Regions from separate parts of the Sphaerisporangium sp. NPDC051017 genome, predicted to be linked through region 1. Evidence: riboswitches for the same ligand, from Rfam matches in the RefSeq annotation. Region 1 holds a riboswitch; each other region holds the start of a gene.
The links. A riboswitch is a leader RNA that binds a small molecule or an ion and turns the genes downstream of it on or off. The one in region 1 is predicted to bind cyclic di-AMP.
Positions count from the first base shown of each region.

Region 2: it holds a riboswitch for cyclic di-AMP, as region 1 does, so the genes downstream of both, AB0M95_RS13170 (hypothetical protein) here and AB0M95_RS02565 (NlpC/P60 family protein) in region 1, are expected to answer to the same signal.
Region 3: it holds a riboswitch for cyclic di-AMP, as region 1 does, so the genes downstream of both, AB0M95_RS31815 (CHAP domain-containing protein) here and AB0M95_RS02565 (NlpC/P60 family protein) in region 1, are expected to answer to the same signal.

Region 1 covers NZ_JBFBCI010000001.1:521,432-523,691, reverse strand. Annotated here, with positions in the region: gene AB0M95_RS02575 (RDD family protein) at 1-70, opposite strand, end outside; gene AB0M95_RS02570 (amino-acid N-acetyltransferase) at 187-732, opposite strand; cyclic di-AMP (ydaO/yuaA leader) riboswitch at 1,136-1,337, shown strand; gene AB0M95_RS02565 (NlpC/P60 family protein) at 1,343-2,260, shown strand, end outside.
Region 2 covers NZ_JBFBCI010000012.1:33,064-35,323, forward strand. Annotated here, with positions in the region: gene galT (galactose-1-phosphate uridylyltransferase) at 1-898, shown strand, start outside; cyclic di-AMP (ydaO/yuaA leader) riboswitch at 965-1,099, shown strand; gene AB0M95_RS13170 (hypothetical protein) at 1,149-2,090, shown strand; gene AB0M95_RS13175 (site-2 protease family protein) at 2,140-2,260, opposite strand, start outside.
Region 3 covers NZ_JBFBCI010000055.1:12-2,271, forward strand. Annotated here, with positions in the region: gene AB0M95_RS31815 (CHAP domain-containing protein) at 252-944, opposite strand; cyclic di-AMP (ydaO/yuaA leader) riboswitch at 959-1,111, opposite strand; gene AB0M95_RS31820 (hypothetical protein) at 1,851-2,260, shown strand, end outside.

The DNA of each region.
Region 1 (2,260 bases):
GCGGAGATCCGGACGACGGCTGGTGGCCGTCCGGTTCGTCGCGGGGGTACGGCGGCTGTCCGGTGCTCACCGTGTCACCTCACTTCGGCTTCGCATGCGGCATATGTCAGACACGCATGCAGTGGTGTTGCCCAACGTAGCGACAGCCGCATCAACAGTCACCTTTCCATCAGGTCATCGCGAGGGTCAAGATCGGGGGACCAAATGGAGGAGCATCCGCGTGTTGCCGAGGGTGTTGGGCTTGACATGTTCCAGATCGAGGAACTCGGCTACGCCCTCATCGTAGGAGTCGAGCAACTCGGCGTACACCTCAGGAGACACCGGAGTGCCCTGGATGGGGGCGAAACCGTGCCTGGCGAAGAATTCGACCTCGAACGTCAGGCAGAAGACCCGCCGCAGCCCCAGATCGCGAGCCGCGTCGATGAGCGCGCCGACGATCATATGCCCGATTCCCATGCCACGGCAGCCGATATCGACCGCAACGGTGCGAATCTCGGCCAGATCCTCCCAGAGGACGTGAAGCGCCCCGCATCCGACGACCGCGCCGTCCCGTTCGGCGACCCAGAACTCCTGGACGTCCTCGTAAAGGGTGACCGTCGACTTGCGCAGCAGGCGCGGGCCGTCGCCGGAGTAGGTGTCGACGAGCCGCCTGATGGCCCGGACGTCGGGCGTGCGGGCTCGTCGCACCACCACCGTGCTGCCGGAGGGCACGGACTCCACGACCTGCTCCATGAAGCGCCAGGGTATCCTCCCGCGCGGGTCCGCCGCCGCCGGCGTTACCGCATCGATTCCGGGATCGATCGCGGTATCGGACCGCCCGAAACCCCGCCCCCTCGATATCGGCGTGGCGGATGGTGACGGAGTGAACGCGTGGCGTCAAAGAGACGGCGACGACATCCGCTTCGGCGGGATATGACGTTCCGCACAGTCGCGGACCTGCGTCACGTGCGCCCGACTTGAGGTCAAAAACGCATAAACGCAGGGTAATGCAGCCCCGCAAGCACTTGGAGCGTGATCATCCTGTGATGTCCCGGTTGTGAAACCTCAACAGAATCCGCAGTTCCGGTTGAGGCGGAACCTGAGCTGCACTAGTGTCCAGCGTCGATACCGGTCATCGCACAGCGGTGGCCGCGCCGCCGAATCCCGGCCGCACCCCCGTAAGCGGCGGGAACCGGGGACCCAACGGCGCACGCAGGGGGCACGCCCCCGGCGGGCCGCCATCCCGGGGTGAATCCGAGAGGGAGGGCATGGACGTGTCCTCTGTGGTCGCGCGCTCGGTAGGGCTACTCCGGCCCGAACCCGTCAGCTAACCCGGTAGGCGGCCGAGGAGAGGAGCTCGTTGGTGCAGCCTAGGCGCACGCCTGGTAGAAGCGCGGGCAGGCATGCCCGTCCCAAACGTACGGAGCGCGCCCAAGCCGGCGGAGTCACCAAGCGTCTTCCCCGCCGGATCGCGCTCGTCACCGCCGCCCTGACCGTCCTGACGTTCGGCTCGCCGCTCGTGTCGGCGACCGCCGAGCCGAAGCCGAGCCTCAAGGACCTCAAGAACCAGGTCGAGAGCCTCTACGAGCAGATCGAGTCGCTCACCGAGCAGTACAACGGCCAGAAGGAACGCCTGAAGCAGGCGCAGCGCTCGGCCGAGCTCGCCAAGAAGACGCTCACGCGCAGCGAGACCGACCTGGAGGAGAAGCGCCGCCAGGCGGCCCTGTACGCCCAGGACGCGTACATGACCGGCGGTGTGGGCTCCTCCCTGGCGCTGGCGATGTCCGGCGACCCCGACGGCTACCTGGACCGCGCCGCGACCACCTACGCCCTCCAGTTGCAGCAGGGCGAGGAGGTCTCCCAGATCACCAAGTCCATGGACATCGCCGAACGCGCGAAGGAAAGCGCCAAGGCGCGCGAAGGCGAGGTCAAGAAGCTCGTCGCCGATCTGTCCTCACAGCGCGACAAGATCCGCAAGCTGGTCGCCAAGACCGAGAGCACGCTGTTCAAGCGGGCGCTGTCGCAGGCCGGGCAGACGTACGGGCGGGCCACCCGCATCGACATCCCGATCCCGGGCCAGGGCAAGGCCGCCGAGGCCGCCAGGTGGGCGATGACCCAGCAGCTCAAGCCGTACGTGTGGGGCGCGGCGGGCCCGAGCACCTACGACTGCTCCGGCCTGGTGATGTGGGCCTACCAGAAGGTCGGCATCAGCCTGCCACACTACACCGGCGACCAGTGGACGGCGGGCACGCACATCAACCGGGAGGACATGCGCCCGGGC
Region 2 (2,260 bases), on a different contig from region 1:
TACGTTCCTGCCTCCGGCCGACCAGTGCCCGCTGTGCCCCTCGGTGCCCGGCAGGCGGACCGAGATCCCCTCCCCCGAGTACGACGTCGCGGTGTTCGAGAACCGCTTCCCCTCCTTCAGCGACCACGAGGGCACCTACGAGGAGCCCGGCGGGCTGAGCGAGGTGCGGCCCGGCGTGGGGCGGTGCGAGGTGGTGTGCTTCACCTCCGAGCACGATTCCTCGTTCGCCGCGCTCTCCCCCGAGCGGGTCGATCTGGTCCTGACGGCCTGGGCGGACCGGACGGCGGAGCTGTCCGCGCTGCCGGGCGTGGAGCAGGTGTTCTGCTTCGAGAACCGCGGCGCGGAGATCGGCATCACCCTGTCGCACCCGCACGGGCAGATCTACGCGTATCCGTACGTGACCCCGCGGACCCGGCAGATGCTCGCCTCCGCCGCGCGCTACCGCGAGCGTACGGGCGGCGACCTGTTCGCCGACGTTCTGGCGGCCGAGCGCAAGGCCGAGATCCGCGTGGTGGCGGCGAACGACCACTGGACGGCGTTCGTCCCCGCCGCGGCGCGCTGGCCGTTCGAGGTGCACGTGTACCTGAACCGGCGGGTCCCCGACCTGGGGTCGCTGAACGTGGAGGAGCGCGCGGCGTTCGGCCCGTTGTACACCGGGGTGCTACGGCGGCTGGACGGCCTGTTCGACGTGCCCATGCCGTACGTCGCGGCCTGGCACCAGGCGCCGGTGCGCGAGGGGCGCGACCTCGCCTACCTGCACCTGCAGCTTTTCAGCATCCGCAGGGCGCCGCAGAAGCTGAAGTACCTGGCGGGGTCGGAGTCCGCCATGGGCGCCTTCGTGAACGACGTGCCGCCCGAGGAGGCGGCCCGACAACTCCGGACACAAGACGGTTTTTAGGACAATTCACCACAAAGCTACCGCGAGGTACGGTCAACCACTAACATCCATCGAACACCGGCCGTAACGGCCGGTACGCCTAATCCCGGGTGCCCCGCCCGGGAACCGGGGACCCAACGGTTCTGGGGTGAATCCACGTCGTGGTAGGGCTGCTCCGGCCCGAACCCGTCAGCTAACCCGGTCGGCGGATGGAGAGGAGAGGGCTCTGCCCCCGACCACCGGCCGCCACGCCACCGTGGCCGCAGGCGTCATGACCGTTCTCACCATGTTCACCATGGCCGGGCACACGCTCGCCCCGGCGGCGGCCGCGAGCGCCGCCCCCAAACCGACGGAGAAGCAGCTCAAGGCACAACTGGAATCGCTCGGCAAGCAGGTCGACCGGCTGATCGAGAAGTACAACGCCAAGCGCGTCGCCGTGGCCGAGGCCAAGGCGGCCGAGAAGGCGTCGCGCTCACGCCTCAAGGAGGCCGAGCAGGGCCTGGAGGCGGTGCAGGAGCAGGTGGGCGACCTCGCCCAGCTCCAGTACCAGGCGGGCGACCTCGGCGTCGCGGGCCAGCTCATGTCCCCCGGCTACGGCGGCGCCGCCCTGCTCCTCCAGCTCCAGGAAGAGCAGAACGCCAAGATCGCGAAGTTCGCGGTGGTACGGGACGAGCGCAGGAAAGCCTCGGACGAGGCCGCGCGGCTCACCGTGCGCCTGCGCGGCGACGTGGCCGAGGTGACCGCTCAGCGCAAGGACGCCGAGCGGCTGATCGGCCAGATCAAGGACAAGCTGGACGCGCTCGTGCCGAACGCGCCCGGCAAGCGGGCCAACGGATCGTGGGCCCCCGAACTGCCCGCCGGGAGCGACAACATCACCCCGCGGATGCGCCTGATGCGGGCGGAGGTGCGCAGCCACTTCGACCTGAGCTTCCCGGTCGGCTGCTACCGGCCCGAGGACTCCGGCGAGCATCCGCTGGGGAGGGCCTGCGACTTCATGCTCAGCTCGGGCGGCGCGATGCCGTCCGCCGGACAGGCGGCGCTGGGCGGCGCGATCGCCGCCTGGGCGATCAAGAACGGCGGCAAGCTGGGCGTGAAGTACGTCATCTACCGGCAGCGCATCTACAACCTGGGCTTCCCGGGCTGGCGCGCGATGGAGGACCGGGGCGGCGTCACGGCCAACCACTTCGACCACGTGCACATCTCGATGTACTGAACGCCGGACGAGGCGCCGCCGGCCGGGCGGCGCCTCCGGCGAGTGAGGGTCAGCCCGTCAGGCGGATCGGGTTGACGATGTCGGCGTAGATCAGCAGGCCGAAGACCACGAACAGCACCGCCACCACGCCGTACGTCAGCGGCAGGGCCTTGGCGATGTCGACGTGCCCC
Region 3 (2,260 bases), on a different contig from region 1:
CGTCCTGCGGTGCGTTTTTTTGTGTTGCGGTTCCGCGGTGTGCCGGGCTGGGGGGGGGGGGGGGCCCGGGGGGGGGGGGGGGGCCGGGGGGGGGGCGGCGGGCGGCCCCCCCCCCGGGGAGGGGCGCCCGCGGGGAGGCGTGGGCGCCCGGGGACAGGGAGGCGGCCGCGGGACGCCGGCCGCCCGGGAAAAGGGCGCCCCTCCGTGGGAGGGGCGCCCTGGGAAAGACCTGCCGCGTCAGGCGGCGTGGATCAGGCGGCGTAGGTCGGGTAGCCGTAGCCGACGACCTGGTCGGTCGAGCGGGTGCGGACTTGGACCTTGCCGTTGTCGGTGTTGCCCTCGACGGTCTTGATCGTGCCGTCGCCGTTGCCGTGGATCACGAAGCCCACGTGGTCGATGGCGTCCACGTCCTTGCTGCCGTTCCAGGCGAAGAAGACGACCGCGCCGGGCCTGGGGGTCTCGCCCCAGCGGCCCTGCGACTCGAACCACTTGGCGTGGGCGACCGTCCAGGCGTCGATGCCGACGGCGTCCTCCATGCCGAGCCGGCTGCCGACCCAGGAGACGAACATGTCGCACCAGGCGGCGTTGGCGTAGTCGGAGATCTTGCCGCCGTCGCGGGCGACGGTCTCCTGCGCCCGCGGGCTCTCCATGTACCAGCGGTGGAACTTCGTGCCACCGCCCAAGCTGTTCTCGGAAACGCCGATCTGGCTCTCGGCCAGCTTCAGGAGCTGCTGCGCGGACACGTGCCGCGCGCCCTCCGGGAGGCCGAGCGCCTTCGACAGGCCGGCGGCCTCGGAGCCGGCGACCTTCACGACGCCGTCCCGGCCGCTGTCGGCGTGCGCGGCCATGGTGACGCCGGCGACGAGCTGTGCGGCCACCAGGCCGCCGAAGGCAAAGGCCTTCAAGTGGTTCTTCGGGGCATCCAGAAGCCGATGTATCAACATGGACAAGGGGAAACTCCTTCTTCCACGGCCGCCTACCGGGTTAGCTGACGGGTTCGGGCGTGGAAGTCGCCCTACGGGCGCGTCCGTCAGGTGACGGCGCCCCCGATTCACCCCGGGGAGAGGTGGGTCCCCGGCTCCGCGCGAAGCGGACTCGGCGGTTGCGCGCCCCGGGGGGAGAGGGATCTCCCAGAGGACCGGCCGCGCTATGCAATCTCCGTGGCATATAGGAGTCGCTCGGGTGAGCACTTCCCCCGCACGGAGTTCAATCAGAGTAATACATCGGACAAACAGCCGCAAATACGACAAATGTCCGGTCTGTGGCAGGGTTTCCGGAGGGCAAGTGGGCCTGGGGTGTGATCGTCAACGGGTTCCAGGCTCCCTCTTTACCTGCGAGAACGTGCTCGCGCCGCGCTCGGGGGAATCGCCGGCCGGGGCTCGTGGGGCCGGTGTGACAGTCGGGACCGGACGGCCGGAAAGCATTATTCGGGCCGGATGGCACCGGCGGTGTCAAGCTCTCCGGCGGGCGTGGTCGTCCGTGGTCTCGGGTGGACGCGATCGGGGGTTGCCGGGAGAGGGGCGATCGCTTATCACGGAGGAGGAAGTGTGGATGCTCACTGCGATGTCCCAGACATAGCGGTTCGGGGCCGTGGAGGGGGTTCAGGCCGTTTGTAGGGAGATCGGGGTGGTTCGGGTGGTGGTGGGCGTGCCGGGCGCCGAGGGCGCTTCCTGCCGCCGGAGGCGCGTGTGATGCCGGAAGGCCGTTCCACCAGCAGGTGAACGGGCCTTCGCCGGGTGGTCGTAAGACTTTGTTCACCGGTTGTTACCTCACGTGTCGCGTCATGCGGCTACTTTGCTTTCGTCGTGAAAGGGTCAATCCCCGGCGTGGAGAGGAACGGTCGAAGCCGCGTGCGGGAGCAGGGGTCGGCCGTCGCCTGGGTGGAGTCGCCTCTCCAGTTGCTGTGTGCGGTCGAGGCACGGCACGCGGGGGTCGCGGGGCCCGAGATGCGCGTGGTCACCCGCGCGAAGCTGCCCGCGCTCAAGGTCACGCGCAGGGAGCTCGCCACGCTCGACCTGCCGCCGGGCCTGCGCATCGAGACCGCGACCGACGGCCACATGCCCCGTCCGGGACGCCGCGCCGCCTGGGTGCTCGGGGACGGCTTCTCCGGCCGCGTCCAGCTCACCTCGCTGACCGCCGCCCCCGCCCGCATCGTGCTGGTGGACGACGGCCTCGCCACGATCCGCCTGCTGGAGTTGCTCACCTCCCGCCCCGGCACCGCGCTGCTGCGCGCCCGCGCCAAGTCCACGCCCTCGCGGCG